DNA from 4 places in the Microbispora sp. NPDC046973 genome. Region 1 is predicted to be linked to each of the others. Evidence: riboswitches for the same ligand, from Rfam matches in the RefSeq annotation. Region 1 holds a riboswitch; each other region holds the start of a gene.
The links. Region 1 has a riboswitch for cyclic di-AMP ahead of ABZ860_RS31065 (CHAP domain-containing protein). Riboswitches for the same ligand answer to the same signal wherever they lie in the genome.
Positions count from the first base shown of each region.

Region 1 (4,790 bases):
GCGATGCGGCACTTCACGATCAAACACGACGGCGTCACGATCCCGGTGTCTCGCGGCGGCCGGGGGCGACCGCTGGTCCTGTGCCCTGGGCTGAACTCGACACAGGCCGGCCTGCACGAGCTGGCCGGGCTGCTGCGGCGCGACCACGACGTGGTGACCTTCGACCTGCGGGGCCACGGCCTCGCCTCGGTCGCCGACCGTTACTCCTTCGAGGACTTCCTCGGCGATCTCGTCGCCGTGATGACGGAGCTGGGACGCCTCGGCCTGCCCGCGGCGCCCGTGCTGGTGGGCTACTCGCTGGGCGCGGATCTGGCCGTGCACTATGCCTCCGAGCATCCCGGCACCGTGGCCGGACTTGTCCTCATCGACGGGGCGAACCCGGTGCCGGAACCGTTCATCACCGAGGCCGTCCTGCCGGAGTTCCGCGCCATGTGGGAGGACCTGGCGGCGCGGCAGGAGGCCGTGCGGGGCACCGCGCGTCAGGTCGTGCTCACCCCGCAGGAAATCCTCGACCTGAACCTCGAGATCGATGCGGTCCGGGCCGACATCCTCGGCCGGTACAGGAAGATCGACCGGCCTATCAGCATGATCATGTCGGCCTCGATGGCCGGCGACCGCGGCGCAGGACACGCGCCGCGGTTCAACCGGATCTGGCGTGCCGGCGTCGAGCGGCTTACCCGCGAGCACCCGCACATCGCCACGTCCTGGCTCGACGCCGACCACCAGCTGGTCTTCACCCATGCCCCGGAAATCGCCCGGATCATCCGCGGTGCGACTCCGGGAGACTGGTCGGATGCTGACCATCGGTGAGCTGGCGTCGTACGCCGGAGTGACGGTGCGCGCGGTGCGGCACTACCACGCCAGGGGACTGCTGCCGGAGCCGGAGCGGGACCACTCCGGCTACCGCAGATACGACGGCGGCGCGGTGGTCGAGCTGATCAAGATCCGGACCCTCGCCGAGGCCGGGGTCCCGCTGGCGCGGGTGCGGGAGCTGCTGCGGGCCGGCGAGGAGGAGTTCGCCGCTGCGGTCGCGGACATCGACAGGCGGCTGCGGGCGGAGATCCGGGAGCGGCAGCGGCATCGCGAGCGGATCGCCCGGCTCGCCTCGGGGGACAGCCTGGCGCTCCCGCCGGAGGTGGTCGAATACCTCGGCCGGTTGCGGGCGCTCGGGGTCGACGAGCGGATCGTCCAGGCCGAGCGCGACGGCTGGATCCCGCTGGCCGCGCACTCGCCCACGCGAGTCCCCGAGTGGATGGCGCGCAAGCGGGAGCAGCTCGACGACCCGCGGCTCGTGGACTTCTACCGCTCCCTCAGCCAGGCTCTCGACCGAGCCGACGACGACCCGCGACTGGTCGAGCTGGCCGACAAGCTGGCCGCCTACATCACGCGCATGGCCGACGAACGGGGCGAGGACTACCTCGACGACATCGACATCGAGTCACCGCTTGTCACGCCGATGGACAGGCTGGCGTTCGACACCGTGCCGCCGGCGCGCCGGCTGATCGAGCTGCTGAAGCAGCGAGGCTGGACGGGCTGGACCAAGCTCGAGCGCGTGGCCCCCAGGCCGGGTGCGGCTCCCCGGTAGTGCCGGCACGGGTCAGGTGTGCGATTCACGGACGGGCGTCGTCCTGGAGACGGCGCTCTCGCCTGCCGCGGGCGAGTTCGGTGCCCAGGGCGTCGAGGCGCTGGCTCCAGAAGCGGCGGAAGTGGTCGAGCCAGGTGTCGACCTCGCGGAGCGGCGCCGGGTCGACGGCGTACAGGCGCCGGGTGCCTTCCGCCCGCACCGTCGCGAAGCCGCTTTCCCGCAGCACGCGCAGGTGCTGGGACACCCCGGGCTGGGAGATCCCGAACTCCTCCTGCACGATCGCGCCGATCTCCCCGGCGGAGCGCTCGCCCTCGGCGAGCAGTTCCAGGATCCGGCGGCGTACCGGATCGCCGAGGACGTCGAACGCGTGCATGCCGTCAGGCTCGCAGCTCGCGCTCATACAGGTCAATTCGGAACCGGGACGCTCTCGGCGGGGACGGCGAAGCGCGCCGGGATCACCGGCGCGCTGGTGAGCCGTCGTCCGTCAGGATGAGGCGGTGGCGGAGGCGGAGGCGTCCGCGGGGTACATCGGGTAGCCGTACCCGACCACCTGCCAGGTGGGGCGGACGCGGGCCTCGACGGCGCCGCCGTCGCCCGTGTTGCCCTCGATGGTCCGGATGGTGCCGTCGCCGTTGTCCTTGACGACGAAGCCGACGTGCACGATGTCGTCGATGTCCTTGCTGCCGTTCCAGTTGAAGAACACCACCGCGCCCGGCTTGGGCGTGCGGCCCCAGCGGCCGTGGTCGGCGAACCAGTGGGCGTGCTCGACGGTGTAGGCGTCGGAGCCCATGACCGGCCCGATGCCGAGCTGGTGGCCGACCCAGGAGACGAACATGTCGCACCAGGCGGCGTTGAGGTAGCCCTTCAGGGTTCCTCCGTCGCGGGCGAGGGTCTCGCGGGCGCGGGGAGTGGACATGTACCACTGCTGGAACTTGGTTCCGCCGCCGTTGGCGTTCTCGCTGATCCCGACCTGGCTCCTGGCCAGGGTCAGCACGTCGGCCGCGCTGACCTTGGGCAGCGTGGAGGCGATCTCGGCCATGGACTGCGCGGCCGCCGGGCCCTTGCCGCTGGCCGGGTTGTCCGCGTGCGCGGCCGGCGTCGCGATCAGCACGGCCGAGGCGAGGGCCCCGCCCGCGAGGGCAGCGCGAACACAGGTGTTGAGGACGTGCATGGTGGGGCGTACTCCCTTACTTCCATGCCGCCTACCGGGTTAGCTGACGGGTTCGGGCTGGAAGTCGCCCTACGGCAGGCATGCCGATTCACCCCAGGAGAGGTGGGTCCCCGGCTCCGCGCGGACGCGGACTCGGCGGCCGGGCGGCAGGCCGGGATCGGCCGGCCGCGTCGGTCTGAGGAGGGCTTCTTGACCATTGAGATGAGCAAGTGCGCCCTGAGCTGCCTAAAAGGTAATAGACCAGGTCAAACCGGTCAAGTTAGAACAACTCAGATTTTACCGGCCAGTAGGCAGCAAACCCGGCGGGCCGGGTAACGGCCGCCCCAGCGATCATCGGCGGCAGCGGAACCCGGGCTCACCCGGGCAGGCGTACGGTCACCGACAGGCCGCCCTCCGGCCGGGCCAGCGCCTCCACCCCGCCGCCGTGCGCCACGGCGATGGCACGGACGATGGACAGGCCGAGCCCCGCCCCCCGTGCGGAGCGTACGCGGTCGCCGCCGAGCCGGCGGAACGGCTCGAACAGGTCGTCCACCTCGTAGGGCGGAACCGGGGGCCCGGTGTTCTCCACCGTCACGCTCACCCCGGCCTCGTCCTCCCGCAACCGCACCCAGATCTCCCCGTCCCGCACGTTGTACTTGATCGCGTTCTCCAGCAGGTTGAACAGGCAGCGTTCGAGGAACAGCGGATCGCCGTGCGCGACCGCCGGGCACAGGTCCTCGTGGACGACCACCTTCCTGCGGCGCGGCTGCAGGTCGATCTGCTCCATCACCACACGGACGATCTGCCGCAGGTCGACCGGCCTGCGGGCGGTCAGCTCCTGCTCCGACTGCGCCAGCATGAGCAGGCCCTCGATCAGCCGCTCGTACCTCGCGTTGGTGCCGAGCAGCGCGCGGGCCAGCGCCTTGAGGTCCTCCGACGCCGCCGGCTCCTCCAGCGACACCTCCAGGACCGTACGGTTGACCGCCAGCGGGGTGCGCAGCTCGTGGGAGGCGTTGGCGATGAACCGGCGCTGGGCGTCGAACACCCGGTGCAGCCGGTCGAGCATCGCGTCGAAGGTGTCGGCGAGCCGCTTGACCTCGTCCTGCGGGCCGCGCAGGGCGATCCGCTCGTGCAGCGTGCTCTCCGACAGCCGCTGCGCGGTCTCGGTCACCCGGTCCAGCGGGCGCAGCGCCCGGTCGGCCACCAGGTAGCCCAGCACCACCGCGACGGCCCCCACGAGGACCATGACGGCCACCGACGACCTGAGCACATCGCTCAGCACGTCGGCCGCCCCCTGCTCGACGTTGGTGCGCACCCGCTGCGCGAGCATGTCGCTGTCGGGCAGCGTGGTCCCCATGACGGCCCCGGGAGCGCCGACGCCGGTCACCTTCGACGCCACCGCCACCACGAAGCGCTGGTTGAGCGCCCGTGCGGTCAGCAGGTGGGTGAACCACAGCAGCACCGACCCCGCCACGAAGAACAGCCCGCCGTACAGCAGGGTGAGCCGCATCCGCAGGCCCAGCCTGCCCCAGAAGGACATCGCGTGGAACAGAGCGCGGATCACAGCCGGTACCCCCGGCCCGGCACGTTCTCGATCACCGGCGGCTCGCCCAGCTTGCGACGCAGCGAGGTGATCGTGACGCGCAGCACGCCCGTGCCGGCGTCGGCGTGCTCGTCCCACACATTCGCGCGCAGCCGGGCCGAGGTCACCAGCCCTCCGCCGGCACGCATGAGCTCCTGCAGCACGTCGAACTCCTTACGGCCCAGCGCCACCTGCCGCCCGTCCCGCACCACCGTACGGCGGGCGGGGTCGAGCCGGATCCCGGCCCGCTCCAGCACCGCAGGCACCGCCCGGGGCGAGCGCCGGGCCAGCGCCCGGATCCGGGCCACCAGCTCGGCGAACGCGAACGGCTTGACCAGGTAGTCGTCGGCGCCCAGGGACAGGCCCCCGACCCGGTCCCGCACCCGCCCGGCCGCCGTCAGCATGAGGATGCGGCTCGCGCCACTGGCCGTGACCAGCTCCCGGCACACGTCGTCGCCGTGCACCTCGGGCAG
Region 1 is NZ_JBEYWQ010000021.1:76,345-81,134, reverse strand. It holds gene ABZ860_RS31080 (alpha/beta hydrolase) at 1-810, shown strand, start outside; gene ABZ860_RS31075 (MerR family transcriptional regulator) at 794-1,585, shown strand; gene ABZ860_RS31070 (metalloregulator ArsR/SmtB family transcription factor) at 1,611-1,958, opposite strand; gene ABZ860_RS31065 (CHAP domain-containing protein) at 2,070-2,756, opposite strand; cyclic di-AMP (ydaO/yuaA leader) riboswitch at 2,771-2,904, opposite strand; gene ABZ860_RS31060 (HAMP domain-containing sensor histidine kinase) at 3,112-4,299, opposite strand; gene ABZ860_RS31055 (response regulator transcription factor) at 4,296-4,790, opposite strand, start outside.

Region 2 (4,790 bases), on a different contig from region 1:
GGACGCTGCCGCGCCGCCGCGACGACGTGCCCGAGGCCCGGCGGACCGTCTCCGAGTGGCGTGAGACCCGGCCCGCCACCCGCGCCCAGCTCGTGGCCGACGTACGACCCGGCAGCCCCATCGTCGACTACGACCTGGTGCTGGCCCACCCCGACGGGGGGAGCGTGGCGCTGACCGCCCCGGCCGACGACGGCGTGCCCTGGACCGTGGACCACTCCACCCACTGGGCCTCCGGCCGGGTCGTCACCGTGGACGGCTTCGCCCTGCTCATCCAGAACGCGCTGCTCACCCTGCGTACCCGGATCGAACGGGACACCACGATCCAGGACGAGCTGATCGACTACTGCATCCTGAGCGAGATGGCCGGCAGGGAGTCCCCGCCCACCCAGGAGGAGCTCCAGCAGGCGTCCGACGCCTACCGGATCAGGAACGGCCTGCGCAGCCGCGCCGACATGATGAGCTGGCTCGCCGGCGTCGGCCTGACCGAGACGGCCTACACCCATCACATCTTCGGCCTGGCGCTCAAACAGCGGGTCCGCGCCCGCATAGAGCAGGAGACGGCACACGGTTACCTGGAGCGCAACCCGGCCGAGTTCGACCAGGTCTGGGCGCTGTGGGCGGAAGGCCCCGAAGACCGCCTCGCGGAACTGGCGGGCGCTCCCGACCCCGCCGACGCCCTCGTCCGGGCGCTCGCCTCCCGTGACCGGATCACCGTCACCACCGCCGACGGACCCGCCCTCGACCTGCCCGAACCCCTGCGCACCGCCCCCGAGGGGACCGTGGTCGGTCCCGTCCCCCACGGAAAGGGCCACTTGGTCGGCGTCGTCCGCGAACGCCGTCCCGCCGACCCCGCCGACCCCCGCACCCTCGCCGCCGCCGGCCGCGCGGGCTTCGCGGAGTACATGGCCGAGCGGCGCGCGAAGGCCGCCGTCACCTGGCACTGGCTGTGACCGTGCCCGGTCGCCGCGGCCCCTCCTTCCTGCTGCTCTGGCTCGCCGTGGCCCTCCTGGCGGCGGCGGGCGCGGCCGTGGTCGTACTGATCGGGAGCGCCCGGTGAGCCGTCTGCGGGTGGTGCTCCAGAACACGCAGACCGAGTGCGGGTCGGCGTGTCTGGCCATGGTGCTGCACTATCACGGACACCGTACGACCGTCACCGAGCTGTCGAGCCACCTCGGCGTCGGCCGCGACGGCCTCAGCGCCCGCGCCATCCTGACGGGCGCCCGCGAATACGGGCTGACCGCCAAGGCGTTCCAGCTCGCCCCCGGCGACCTGGCCCGGGCGCCGCTCCCGGCCATCGCCCACTGGGAGTCCAACCACTTCGTGGTGGTCGAACGGTGGGCCGTCGACCGGGTCGACATCGTCGACCCCGGCCAGGGGCGGCGACGGCTGACTCCGGCGGAGTTCGCGGCGGGGTTCACCGGTGTCCTGCTCGTCTTCGAGCCGGGCGCGGGATTCCGCCGCGGATCGTCGTCGCTGGCCGGCGCGTGGCGACGAGAGTTCATGCGGACCCTGCTGCAACGCCGGCGCGGCCTGCTCGCGCAGGTCATCGTGGCCTCGCTGCTGCTGCAGCTGGTCGGCCTGGTCCTGCCGCTGTTCTCGGAGATGCTGCTGGACACCGTCCTGCCGCGGCGCGCCGATCTGCTGCCGCTGCTGGGGGTGGCCGTGCTGATCGCGGGGGCGGCCCAGCTCGTCCTGGGCTATCTGCGGGCGGCGCTGCTGGTGGCGGTGCGCGCCCGTGCCGACCAGGAGCTCAGCGAGGGGGTGGTCGGCCACCTGATGGCCCTGCCCTACACGTACTTCACCCAGCGGGGCACCGGCGACCTGGTGACCCGCGCCTCCAGCGTGTCGACCCTACGCGAGCTGCTCACCGGCCAGATCGTCACCGCGGTCCTCGACGGGCCGCTCGCCGTCGGCTACCTGGTGCTCGTCTACGTCCGCGACCCGATCTTCGGGGCGGCGCTGACCGGAGTGGTCCTGTTCCAGTCGCTGCTCCTGCTGGCCACGTCCCGGCGGGTCAACATGCTGACGCAGCAGGAACTCGCGGCGCTGTCGAAATCGCAGGGCACCCTCATCCAGACCCTCAGCGGCATCGAGACGCTCAAGGCGTCGGGCGCCGAGCGCAGGGCGATGAAGCAGTGGTCGGACCACTTCGGCCGGCAACTCGAGGCGGACGTGCGCGTCGGCCTCACCCACGGTTTCCTGGACGCCGTCGTGTCGGCCATCCACGTGATCACGCCGCTCGCGCTGCTGTGGATCGGCGCCTGGCGGGTGCTCGACGGAGAGCTCTCCGTCGGCGCGCTGGTCGCGCTCAACGCCATCGCCCTGGCCGCGCTGACCCCGCTCGGCTCGCTGATGACCAGCCTCCAGAGCCTCCAGCTGGCGGGCGCCCACTTCGACCGGCTCTCCGACATCCTCATCTCCACCCCCGAACCCGACGAGGGCATCGAGGTGCTGCGCCTGCGCGGCCGGATCGACCTGCGCGACGTCGGCTTCCGGCACGACCCGCGTGGCCCGTGGGTCCTCCGGGGCGTGTCGGTGTCGATCCACCCGGGCCAGAAGGTCGCGCTGGTCGGCGCCTCGGGCTCCGGCAAGAGTACGCTGGCCCGGCTTCTGCTGGCCCTGCACACCCCGGTCGAGGGCGAGATCCGCTACGACGGCGTCCCCGCGAGCGAGCTCAACCTGCGCACCCTGCGCCGCCAGTTCGGCGTCGTCACCCAGGACCCGTCCCTGTTCAACGGCACCATACGAGAGAACATCGCACTCAACGACCCCGACGCCCCACTGGAGCGCGTCGTCGCGGCGGCCGAACTGGCCGCACTGCACGACGAGATCATGGCCATGCCCATGAACTACGAGACCATGCTGACCGAGGGCGGCGGCCTGTCCGGCGGCCAGCGGCAGCGCCTGGCCCTGGCCCGCGCCGTACTGTCCCGGCCCAAAGTGCTCCTGCTCGACGAGGCCACGAGCAACCTCGACAGCACCACCGAAGCCGCCATCGAGGCCAACCTGGCCCGGCTCCCCCAGACCAGAATCATCATCGCCCACCGCCTCAGCACAGTCAGGGACGCCGACCTCATCCTGGTCCTCGACTCAGGACGCATCGTCCAACGCGGCACCCACGAGCAGCTGATGGCCGTGCCCGGCAAGTACGCCGAGCTCCTCGCCGCCCAGGCCGATCTTTCGCGAGGCGCACGCGGGGCCATGGCGCCCGCCCCCGCACCCGGACGCCGTCGGCGAGTGTGACGAGCGCCACATTTGCCCCTCCAAGGGCCGCCTGACCTGCGGGTTTTACCTTTTAATCCTTTTTATGTGATCTTTACCCTTTTCATGCCCTTTGCGGCAATATGTGGCTACTTGGTAGTTTCCTTGCCCAACGACGGGGTCCCCGTGACACCGCCGTTATGAACCCGGCCAGGCCGTGTTCGAAAACGAACATCCACTGTCACCGTCGCCACGTCCTCTCCGCCCCCCTGGGCGCCGGTGATGCCGAATCCGTGCAGCAAGGAGGCTCGGAGCCGGGGAACCAATCGACCTTCGACGAAGGTCTGGGGTGAATCGGCGCGCCAGCGCCGTAGGGCGACTTCCCCGCCCGAATCCGTCAGCTAACCCGGTAGGCGCAAGCGGAAGACCCTAGGGAGAGATCCCCTGTCTGCCAACTCCACCACTCTGCTCCGCATTGCCTGCGTCACTCTCAGTAGCGCCGCGCTCACCGCCTCCGTGGGAGCCCTGAGCGCGCTCCCCGCGGCCGCCATGTCGGGGACGGTGACAGCCCCGCCCCCCGCCTCGGCGGTCATCCCGCCCGAGCCCCCCGTCACGGTGACCACCCCGTACAACGGCGAGGCTCCGGCGGCGACCACGGCGGACGACTCCGCGAACACGAAGCTCACCAAGTCGGCCCTCCAGCAGGAGAAGGCCGAGCGCGCCATCAAGGTGGCGAAGAAGCACCTCGGCGATCCGTACGTATGGGGCGCCACGGGCCCACGGGCGTTCGACTGCTCCGGGCTGGTCCAGTTCGCCTGGCGCAAGGCCGGCGTCAAGCTCCCGCGCACGACCTGGTCGATGCTCGATGCCGTCAAGAAGAGGGTCTCCCTGGCGCACCTCAAGCCCGGCGACCTCATCTTCACCAGCGGCGGCGGCCACGTGGGCATGTACATAGGGCACAAGAAGGTGATCAGCGCTCCCCACAGCGGCGCGGTGGTCAGTGTCGACAGGCTCAACGGTTACTGGAGGAGCAGCTTCCTCACCGCCGTACGCCCCGGGGTCTGACCTCGGGCCGGGGAGACCTCCTCGGCGGGGATGTCCCGGGGGCGCGCCACCCGGGAAATCCCCGCCGAGGGCCGGCCAGAGGCCGGAGACTACGCGTCCTCTGCGATGAGGCGCTGGAGCAGGGCAAGCAGGGTCCCGCGGTCCCCGTCCGACAACGCGGTGTAACACCTGGCGAGCACCTCGTCGGCGACCCTGTGCCCGGCTTCCAGGACCCGCTCCCCGGAAGGGGTGAGATGGTGCTCGATGCGCCGGCCGCGCCCGGGCCGGCGCTCGATCCACCCCTGGGCCACCAGCCGACCGGCGAGGGTTCCGAAGGCCTGCTCGGTCTGGAAGGTCGCCACGGCCAGCTCCCGGGCCGACGCCCCGGGAGAACGGCTGATCGCCCGAAGAGCATCCCACTGGGCCAGCGTCGCGCCGATCGCGGACAGCCCGCTCTCCAGGGCCCGATGCTGCCGATACTGAGCCTGTTTGACCGCTCGTCCGAGTTCTTGCAGATCGCCATGCACGGCATGAGTTTAGTAGGA
Region 2 is NZ_JBEYWQ010000001.1:565,850-570,639, reverse strand. It holds gene ABZ860_RS02785 (TIGR04500 family putative peptide maturation system protein) at 1-950, shown strand, start outside; gene ABZ860_RS02780 (peptidase domain-containing ABC transporter) at 1,054-3,243, shown strand; cyclic di-AMP (ydaO/yuaA leader) riboswitch at 3,475-3,632, shown strand; gene ABZ860_RS02775 (C40 family peptidase) at 3,763-4,266, shown strand; gene ABZ860_RS02770 (MarR family winged helix-turn-helix transcriptional regulator) at 4,356-4,772, opposite strand.
Region 2: it holds a riboswitch for cyclic di-AMP, as region 1 does, so the genes downstream of both, ABZ860_RS02775 (C40 family peptidase) here and ABZ860_RS31065 (CHAP domain-containing protein) in region 1, are expected to answer to the same signal.

Region 3 (4,790 bases), on a different contig from region 1:
AAGGCGGCCACGCCCGAGTTGAAGGCCGCCCAGCGCGCCTTCTTCGCCCTGCTCTACCGGCTGCTCGTCGGCCGCGACACCGGCCCGCGGCTGCCCACGCTGCTGCTGGCCGTGGGCCGCGACCGGGTGCGCGAGCTGCTCGGCCGCGCCTGACCCCGGCATCCGATCTCCTGAGAGCGGGCCGGACGGCATGGCCGTCCGGCCCGCGCCCGTTCTGTCCCGGGTATGTCAGCGCACACCAGGGCAGGAAACTCAGCGCAGAGAATTCAGGGCAGAAAGTTCAGGGCAGCAGGACCAGCCGGCCGCGCAGGCCGCCCTTCCGCAGGCGTTCGTGCGCCTCGGCCGCCCGCTCCAGTGGGTAGGTGCCCGCGACCCGCATGCTCAGCCGTCCCGCCTCGGCCAGCTTCGCGACGTCCCGCAGTTGTGCCGTGTCGGCGCGGACGAACACCGTCGAGACCCGGATGCCGCGCAGCGGGACGGGGGCCAGCCCGGCGCCGACGGCGACGAACGCGCCCCCGTTGCGCACGGCGTCCAGCGCGGGCAGGCCGACGACCGCCGCGTCCACCAGGCCGTGCACGCCGCCGGGAACGGCGGCTCTGACGGCCGCGGCCAGGCCGGCGCCCCTCGGCACGAACCACTCCGCGCCGAAGCCCCGCACCAGCGGCTCGTCGCCGGGCGCGGCGACCGCCGCGACCCTGAGCCCCCGCGCCACGGCCAGTTCCACCAGATAGCCGCCGAGGCCGCCTGCCGCTCCCGTGACGAGCAGGGTCTCACCCTCGGCGAGCCCGGCGAGATCGAGCGCCTGGACGGCGGTGAGCGCGTTCAGCGGCAGCGTCGACGCCTCGGGCGCGGCCACCCCGGCCGGCGCGGGCGCGACCGCCGTCTCGTCGAGCACCACCAGGTCCGCCTGGGCCTTCAGCGGATCCGTCAGCCGGTCCGACAGCCCGATGACCCGCTCCCCCGGGCGTACGCCCGTCACTCCCGGGCCGGCCCGGTCGACCACGCCCGCCACGTCCCAGCCGAGTGCGTAGGTCTCCAGGCGCGGCATGAGCATGCTGTCGGCGAGGGCACCCGCGGCCGTGAGCAGGTCGACGGGGTTCACCGCCGCCGCCTCGACCCTGATCCGCACCTGCCCCGGCCCCGGCTCCGGCTCCGCCACATCGACGACCTGTATGGCTCCGTCCCGTGCCACCACTGCTCTCATGGGTCCCTCCTCATCGCTGTGGAAGGGAGCGTATGGAGAGCTGCTTTCTTTCGGTAAGAAGGCACCTGGAAGTGCGTAAGGGAGGAGAAGGGAAGACGATGGTGACTCAGACGGCGGCCGAACGGCGCGAGGAGGAGCGCCGGCGCTACAACGCGTACGTCGCGACCTGCCCGTCCCGGCAGCTGCTCGACACCCTCGGCGACAAGTGGGTGAGCCTGGCGCTCACCGCGCTCGCGCACGGCCCGCTCCGCTACAGCGAGCTCGCGCGGACGATCGCCGGCGTCAGCCGGAAGATGCTCACGCAGACGCTGCGGACGATGGAGCGCGACGGCCTGGTCTCCCGCACGGTCACTCCCTCGGTGCCGGTCCGGGTCGATTACCGGCTCACGCCCCTGGGCGAGGACCTCATGTCGCTGCTCGAAGCGATCAAGCACTGGGCCGAGATCCACATGGAGGATGTCGAGGCGGCCAGGGAGGCGTACGACCGGCGCTCCGACTCGGAACCTTGACGACCTTCAGCGGAGGCGTTTACCTTCCCTGAAGGGTGGGCCGACGAAGCATCGTCGTGGGGAAGGGCGGACGATGGGTGTTCCCGAGGTCGTCTACCGAGGTGACAATCTCGCCTCGGACCTTGACCGTGCCGGTCTCACCGAAGAGGATCTGCTTCTCCTCGCGGAGCTGGCCAAGGGCGTGACCGCCGACCGGGTGGGCCGCAGTCTCGACGTCAGCGGGCGCACCGTGCGGCGCCGGCTGCGGTGCATCTGCGACCGCATCGGCGTGGCGACCGCGATCGAGGCCGTCGCCTGGGCGGCACGCCGCCGCCTCATCTGACCGCGAACGCGACGCCCTCCGGCGAGGAAGGGCCCAGCCGGCTCCGGCGAGGGAGGGCTCAGTCGGCGACGCGCACCGCTCCCGCGAACGGCCGTCCGGCGATCCTCGCGATGTGGACGACGTCTCCCGTGCGCGGCGCGTGGATCATGTAGCCGTTGCCGATGTAGATGCCCACGTGGTGCAGGTCGGAGTAGAAGAACACCAGGTCGCCGGGGCGGAGCTGGTCACGGGGGATGTGCGTGCCGGCCGTCCACTGGTCGCCCGTGTAGTGGGGCAGGCTGATGCCCACGGACTGGTAGGCCGCCATGACCAGGCCCGAGCAGTCGAAGGAGCCCGGCCCCTCGGCGCCCCACACGTACGGCTTGAGCTGCTGCCTGAGGGCCCAGCGCGCCGCCTGGGCGGCCTTGCCGTCGCCGATGATGGGGAACGACGTCCTCGAGCGCGTCTCGCTGCCGATTGTCTGGGAGACCTGCCGGTAGAGGCTGCTCTCGGTCTTCTTGATCAGCTTGGTGATCTTGTCGCGCCGCGAGTCGAGGCCGCTGAGGAGCTTCTTGACCTCGGTCTGCCGGGCGGAGGCGCTCTCCCTGGCCCGTGCGGCGGCGTCCATGGCCTTGGTGACCTCGGCGACCTCCTGGCTCTGCTGCAACTCCAGCGCGTACGTCGTGGAGGCCTGGTCCAGGTATCGCCGGGGGTCGGCGTCGCTGTCGATGAGCACGAGCGCGTTGCCGAGCCCGTTGGTCATGTAGGAGTGCTGCGCGAGGGCGCTCGCCTTCTGCCGGCGGACCTCGAGCTCCGCCTCGCTCTTGGCGAGGTTCTTCTTGGCGAGATCGGCGGACCGCTCGGCCGCCTTCAGGCGCACCCGCTCGCCGTTGTACTGCTCGGTGAGCGTCTCGATCTCGGTGTAGAGGCCCTCGACCTGAGCTGTGAGCTCCTTGAGGCTCGGCTTGGGGTCGGCGGTGGCGCGGACCACCGGGGCGCCGAACGTGATCGCGGTGATCGCGACGCCGACGAACGCGAAGCGGCGGATGGCACCCGGACCGGCCGTGCCGGCTCCGGACCGTCGGCCGCGGGCGTGCCTGCCCGCCGGCCGTCCTCCACGCATGCGCAACCGAGCTCCTCTCCCACGTGTGCCCCGCGGCGCGTCCGTCGTCGAGACGGGCCGTACAGCGGGGCACTTCTGAGCGCCTACCGGGTTAGCTGACGGGTTCGGGCCGGAGTAGCCCTACCTTGGCGGATTCACCCCTTGTAGATCCGAGACCGAACCGATCCTGATCCTGCAGTTGGGTCCCCGGCTCCCCTTCGCACTCGGTGCTTCGAAGATTCGGCGCCCGGTCGCCGTGAGCGCTCACGATGACCGGCATCGTCGCTGGACGATAGTGCACGGCGAGTTCTTGCTCAACCAGAACTCCGAAACCCGTCTACGTTTGACAACCAAACGATCACGGTCGGGTCACGAGCTCGGTGGTGATTTATCCGCCTTCACCTGCGTTTAGAGCGATCTGAGGGTTTCGATGTGCTGCTCGGGCTGGTGAAAAAAGTGGGACGAACCTGGACAGCCCCCTTTGGGTGTCGCCGCGCATCCGTCCGTATCCTTACGGCTACGCATAGTCAGGACTCATGTCGGGTGTGGCGTTTGGGAATGACCGTTATCCGTGGGGAGGCTCCGTGCCGACCGAGTGGGATCGGCCGCGCTGCGGCTAGGCTGACCGGTCATGGAGCAGGTCGCCGCGCAGACATCCAGCGAGCCGGGTGCCACGGCCGTGACGGTGCGCCGGGCCAGGACGCCGGACGTCCGGGCGATCCGGCGCCTCGTCGACGCGTATTCGGGCGTCGGTCCCCGCCTGCTCAAGAAGAGCACGGTCACGCTGTACGAGGACGTCCAGGAGTTCTGGGTGGCCGAGGCGGACGGGCAGGTCGTCGGCTGCGGCGCGCTGCACGTGCTGTGGGAGGACCTGGCCGAGATCAGGACCGTCGCCGTGGATCCCGCGGCACGCGGCGGAGGCATCGGCCATCGGATCGTCGGCGCGCTCATCGAGACCGCCAGGGACCTCGGGGTGCGGAGGGTCTTCTGCCTCACGTTCGCGGTGGAGTTCTTCGCCAGGCATGGTTTCAGGCCGATCCAGGGCACTCCCGTCTCCCATGAGGTGTACGAGGAACTGCTCGCGTCGTACGACGAGGGTGTCGCCGAGTTTCTCGACCTGGAGCACGTCAAGCCGAACACGCTGGGGAACACCCGCATGTTGCTGCACCTCGACCGTCGTTGAGCGCCTTTGCCGGGCATTGATCACTGATCTTGACGTTGGTTGTCGACTGCTGCAAAGGTGACTGTTGATACACCTGTCGCTACTTTTGGCAATATCAGCGTGTGCTACAGACGTGCGGCGCATGCGTCTTCGAAACGAGGTGACACGGTGAGCACCGGACAGCCGCCGTACCCCCAGGACGAGTCGGACGGAACGCCACCGCCGTCATCGAACCCCGGGTATGGCACGGACAGACAATCCCAGGACTACGACCCCGACGTCACGGTCGTCAGCTACCGCGGGCAGCACACGGGTCCGCAGCAGCCGCCCGCCTACGACCCCGCCCAGGGCGGCTACGGTCAGCAGCAGGGCTACGGCGCCCAGCAGGGCCAGCAGCAGTACGGTCAGCCGTCCCAGGGCGGCTACGGCCAGACCGGCCCGCAGCAGGGCTACGGTCAGCAGCAGTACGGCCAGCAGGGCTACGGGCAGCAGGGCTACGGCCAGACCGGCCC
Region 3 is NZ_JBEYWQ010000018.1:161,532-166,321, forward strand. It holds gene lysS (lysine--tRNA ligase) at 1-153, shown strand, start outside; gene ABZ860_RS29010 (NADP-dependent oxidoreductase) at 281-1,204, opposite strand; gene ABZ860_RS29015 (helix-turn-helix domain-containing protein) at 1,303-1,713, shown strand; gene ABZ860_RS29020 (LuxR C-terminal-related transcriptional regulator) at 1,787-2,035, shown strand; gene ABZ860_RS29025 (NlpC/P60 family protein) at 2,094-3,137, opposite strand; cyclic di-AMP (ydaO/yuaA leader) riboswitch at 3,203-3,356, opposite strand; gene ABZ860_RS29030 (amino-acid N-acetyltransferase) at 3,748-4,299, shown strand; partial or broken gene ABZ860_RS29035 (hypothetical protein) at 4,447-4,790, shown strand, end outside.
Region 3: it holds a riboswitch for cyclic di-AMP, as region 1 does, so the genes downstream of both, ABZ860_RS29025 (NlpC/P60 family protein) here and ABZ860_RS31065 (CHAP domain-containing protein) in region 1, are expected to answer to the same signal.

Region 4 (4,790 bases), on a different contig from region 1:
GGGTTCGCCTTCAGCGACACCGCGTTCCGGATCTTCCTGCTGATGGCCTCTCGGCGGTTGAACGCCGATCGGTTCCTCAGCGAGGACTACCGGCCGGACGTCTACACCAAGGCCGGGATGGACTGGATCGACGACAACACGATGAAGACGGTCCTGCTGCGCCACTTCCCCGCGTTGCGACCGGCGCTGCGCGGGCTTGACAACGCCTTCAGCCCGTGGAGCAGGGGGCCGGGTGCGCCGTCGTGACCGCAGCGGCGATGCGCGGCATTTTTTTGAAGTTTCAAGTCGGAGCGGCGCTGATCGCGTCGCTTTCGACTTTCCTCGAATCCGTGAGGTCGATATCACCGTGGGCATCGATGTCCAGAGTTTCGCCGTGGCCAACCTTCGCCGCCGTCCCGAAGTCGTCGAGATCGGGGGCTTCGTCCTCGGCGTGGAGCCCGGCACCACCAGCCCGTACGTCAACTACGCGACACCCCTGCCCGGCGCCCGGCCGGGCGGGCGGGACGTCGCGGCGCTGATCGGGGCGTTCCGCGAGCGCGGGCTCAAGCCCCGTCTCGAGTTCGCCCCGGACGCCGCGCCCGCCGTGGAGCCCGCGCTGCGCGAGGCCGGGTTCACCGTCGAGGCGGTGCACGACTACCTCGTCTGTGTCCCGGCCACGCTGAGGATGCCGCGGGCCGCTCTCGCGGTGGAGACGCCGTCCACCGACGAGGACTACGCGGCGATCGACGCCGCCCTGTCCGAGGCGTTCGGCGGCGAGTTCCCCTCGTCGCCGGAGGGCGCGGCCCGGCTGCGCCGTACGGAGGAGAGCGGCGGCGCGGTCCGGTTCGTCCGGGCGCCCGGTGGCGGCTGCGCCGGAGCGGCCCTGTGCTCCGCCCCGGCCGTGGAGACGTCGGAGCTCGCCGGGGTCGGCACCCGCCCCGAGTTCCGCGGGCGGGGCATCGCCGCCGCGGTCACCGCCACGCTCGCCGAGGCGATGCTCGCCAGGGGAGCACGGTCGGTGTGGCTGGAGTACGGCGGCGAGGGATCGCGCCGGGTCTACGAACGCGTTGGCTTCCGGCCGGGCGGCACCCGCCTGTACATGTCGCTCGACGACTGACGCGCGCGGGTCCCGCCGGTCGCCGGCCGGCGGGACCCGTCCGTTCAGCCTGCCCGCTCACCCCCGGGGGGCGGGCGGGGGCGGGATCAGACGGAGGCCGGCCGGCGGGCGGCCGACGCGAGCCCGGGCGGCGCCGCGGCCAGGGCCTTGTGGATGGCCTCCACCAGGGCGAGCGCCGCCTCCTCGGTGAGCTCGATCGCGACCCGGGCCGACGGGCCCTCGGCCGGGTTGGTGAGGTCGATGTTCACCGTGTGCTCCTGGCACGCGTGGTAGGGATGGTCGAGGTAGACCATGCCGTCGGTGACCGTGAACCAGCCCGACGCCCCCTTGGCGGCGCCGTCGATCCGGATCTTCTCGGTGAGATAGGTGCACATTCCTGTCCTCCTCAGGCGGCGAGGTGGCGGCCGAAGAAACCGAAGACCTTCTTCCAGCCCTCCACCGCGGCGGCGGGCCGGTACGCCGGGCGGTCCACGGAGAAAAACCCGTGGCCGGCGCCGGGGAACACGTGGAACTCGTGGTCCTTGCCGAGTCTGTCCAGCTCGGCGGAGAGCACGTCCACCTCGTCCGGTGAGGGGTACCTGTCGTCCGCCCCGAAGAGCCCGAGGAGCGGGCAGGACAGATCGGCCGCCCGGGAGATCAGCGGTTCGGCGTCGAGCGGGAATTCGGCGGGCGGCGCGGTGACCACGAAGGCCCCGTAGCAGTCGACGGCCGCGTCGATCCGGAGCGAGCAGGCGGCCAGGAACGTCTGCCGCCCACCGGAGCAGTAGCCGATGACACCGATCCTGCCGTTGGCGTGCTCCAGGCCTTTCAGGTAGGCCGCGGCGCCGGCGACGTCGCCGACGAGTTGCTCGTCCGGGACGCCGCCCTTGGCCCGGGCCGCGGCGGCCTGGTCGTCCGGGCTGACGCCGGTGCCCTCCCGGGAGTACAGGTTGGGGCAGATCGCCGCATAGCCGTGCGCGGCGAACCTGCGGACGATCTCCTTGGTGGCCTCGTCATAGCCGGGCAGGTGGTGGATCACCACGACCCCGCCGTGGGAGCCGGAGCCGAGCGGCCGGGCCGCGTACGCTTCGAGCTCGGCGCCTTCGTGCCCGGTCACGGCGACCGTACCCGCCCACATCGCGTCCGTCATCGAGATCCCCTTTCCCCTCTGATCACAGCGCTGCCCGTGAGAAGCGGTGCCGGGAGCCACCCTAGTAGTTAGTTTGGCTAAGTAATCCCGCCGTCCGGCAGCGGACCGATGACTGCGCCGGGCGGGCGCTCGTGCCGTACGGGGCGCTGTGTGGCGCATCTCACCGCGGACAGTCCGCGACCGTGAGGACCTGCGGAAGCGCGGAACGGTGGGGGCCAGAATCGTGCCGTTTGCCGCCTTTTTGGTCGTGTCTTACTTGTTATCTACTAAGCTTCCCGTGTCTCGCCGGTGAGCGGTCCTCAACCCGAGGACGACCGGCGACCGCCGAATCCCGGAAGTCATCGATCCCGGGAACCGGGGACCCACGTCTCTTGGGGTGAATCCGGACCATCCGGTAGGGCTACTCCTGGCCCGAACCCGTCAGCTAACCCGGTAGGCGGCCAAGGAGAGGAGAGCGCGTGGAGTGTCGGCTCCACCTGCCCACCCGGTCCGCGTCGCATCGCCGGACCACATGCCTGCCCTGGAACGTCTCCAGGCTTCCGGGGTGATGGCGCGCCCGTGACGGGCTGCCACATCTCCCGTTTCTGATTCCGCCCCGCCGCGGCCGTGTCCTCGGACGGTCATGCCGTCATGCCGTCACGCCCCGCGGGCCGGTTCGTCATGTCTCGATTCGTCATGTCTCGAAGCGCGCCATAGGAGCCTCCGATTTCCACCGATCCGATCGCCCGAGAGCTGCTCGACGCCGTCCGCCCGGAACTGGGCTACCGCGAGCGAGCCGGGAAACACACGAAGTTCGGCGAGTGGTACGCCGACAACGTCGCCAAGGACCCCGACTTCAAGACCGCCCCCTGGTGCGACATGTTCGTCTCCTGGGCGGCGGACCGGGCCGGGGTGCAGGACCATGTCGGCGAGTTCGCGCTGACCACACGGCACGCCAAGTGGTTCAAGAAGAACCACGCCTGGAGCGACAAGCCCGAGCCGGGCGCCGTGGTCTTCTTCGACTGGTCGGGGTCCAAGAAGATCCACGACATCGACCACGTCGGCATCGTCGAGAAGGTCGTCGGCGGCAAGGTCCACACCATCGAGGGCAACGTCGACGGCGTGTGGCTGAAGCGCAAGGTGCGCGACACGAGCAAGATCGTCGGGTACGGCCTGCCGCGCAAGGTCAAGGGGGCGCAGAAGGCGCCGGTGACGATCCAGCCCGTGGCGGCCGTGAAGGCGAGCGTCCAGGGTGCCGCGGCGCCCGCGACCAGGAACATGGCGGCCACGCAGGGGAAGTCCCTCGACGTCGTGTGGTCGCCCGGCGACGCCGTCCTGCCGGCGGGCCTGCTGTTCGCGGTGGTCTCCACCGCCGTGACCGGGCTCCGGTTCAAGGCCGCGGCGGCGACGTCCGGCGGGCGGCACCGCAAGCGCGGGTGACCTCCCACCGCCGGCCTCCCACCGGTCCGCCTTCCCGTGGCGGCGGACCATAGGGGCACGTCGTCGACGCGGGCCGTCGCGGCGCGCTAACCCAGCAGGCTCTTCATCTCCTTGATCTCGGCGGACTGGCTGAAGACGATGGACGCCGCCATCCGCCGGGCAGGCGCGTAGATTCCGCTGCGCAGTTCGTCGCGGGCCATGGCGACGGCGCCCTCGTGGTGCCGGATCATCATCGTGAGGAAGGCCCGGTCGAAGGCCCGTCCGGACAGCCCTTCGAGACGCCGCATGTCCTCGGGGGACATCATTCCCGGCATGGCGTGGTGCGCCGGCGCCGGGCTCTCGCCGGGCACCTGCTCACCCCAGGCCCTGAGCCAGCCGCTCATGGTCCGGATCTCGGGAGCCTGCGCGGCCTCGATCCGCCGGGCCAGCCGCGCGACCCGGGCGTCCGCCGCGCGGCCCTCGGCCAGCCTCCCCATCTCCACCGCCTGACGATGATGCGGGATCATCATCCGGGCGAACATGACGTCCTGGTCGTTGTGGTCGGCGGCCGGCGTCGTGGCGGCAGGCGCGGTGAGCGCGGCGGGCGGAGAAGGCGTCCCGGCCGATGCGGCGGAGCCGTACGCGCCGCCCACGCCGACCAGCAGGCCGCCCGTCAGCAGGGCCACCGGTAGAACACGTCCCTTCATCGGCCGACACCTCCGTACGTCTGAAGGGGGGCGAGCGCGAGCCCCTGGAATGCGGGCACGGAATGCGCGCCTCTGGCTTGTCGTACCCCGCCCCGCGGAACGTTCCCGTCGGCTGAACGTGATCCGGAACCGGTAGTTGTCGCCGTAGGTCGAGCCGCGGATGGCGAACGCCGCGCTCCCCGAGCTCACGCGGCCCGAGACCGTCGCCCCGGCGTAGTCGTGCCGCGTCTGGACCCGGTGGGCAGCCTTGCGGGGAGACGTTGACATGCAGCCTTGCGGCTGCGTATCGTTCATGCAGCCAAACGGCTGCATGTTCGGGATGGGGAAGATGGACGAGGTGTTCAAGGCGCTGGCCGACGCCAGCCGCCGCCGGTTGCTGGACAGCCTGAACGCCCGCAACGGCCAGACGTTGCGTGAACTGTGCGCGGGGCTGGACATGGCGCGGCAGTCGGTCAGCAAG
Region 4 is NZ_JBEYWQ010000005.1:204,836-209,625, forward strand. It holds gene ABZ860_RS13300 (peroxidase family protein) at 1-246, shown strand, start outside; gene ABZ860_RS13305 (GNAT family N-acetyltransferase) at 374-1,096, shown strand; gene ABZ860_RS13310 (DUF6295 family protein) at 1,183-1,470, opposite strand; gene ABZ860_RS13315 (dienelactone hydrolase family protein) at 1,482-2,225, opposite strand; cyclic di-AMP (ydaO/yuaA leader) riboswitch at 2,538-2,680, shown strand; gene ABZ860_RS13320 (CHAP domain-containing protein) at 2,982-3,644, shown strand; gene ABZ860_RS13325 (DUF305 domain-containing protein) at 3,731-4,330, opposite strand; gene ABZ860_RS13330 (SRPBCC domain-containing protein) at 4,659-4,790, shown strand, end outside.
Region 4: it holds a riboswitch for cyclic di-AMP, as region 1 does, so the genes downstream of both, ABZ860_RS13320 (CHAP domain-containing protein) here and ABZ860_RS31065 (CHAP domain-containing protein) in region 1, are expected to answer to the same signal.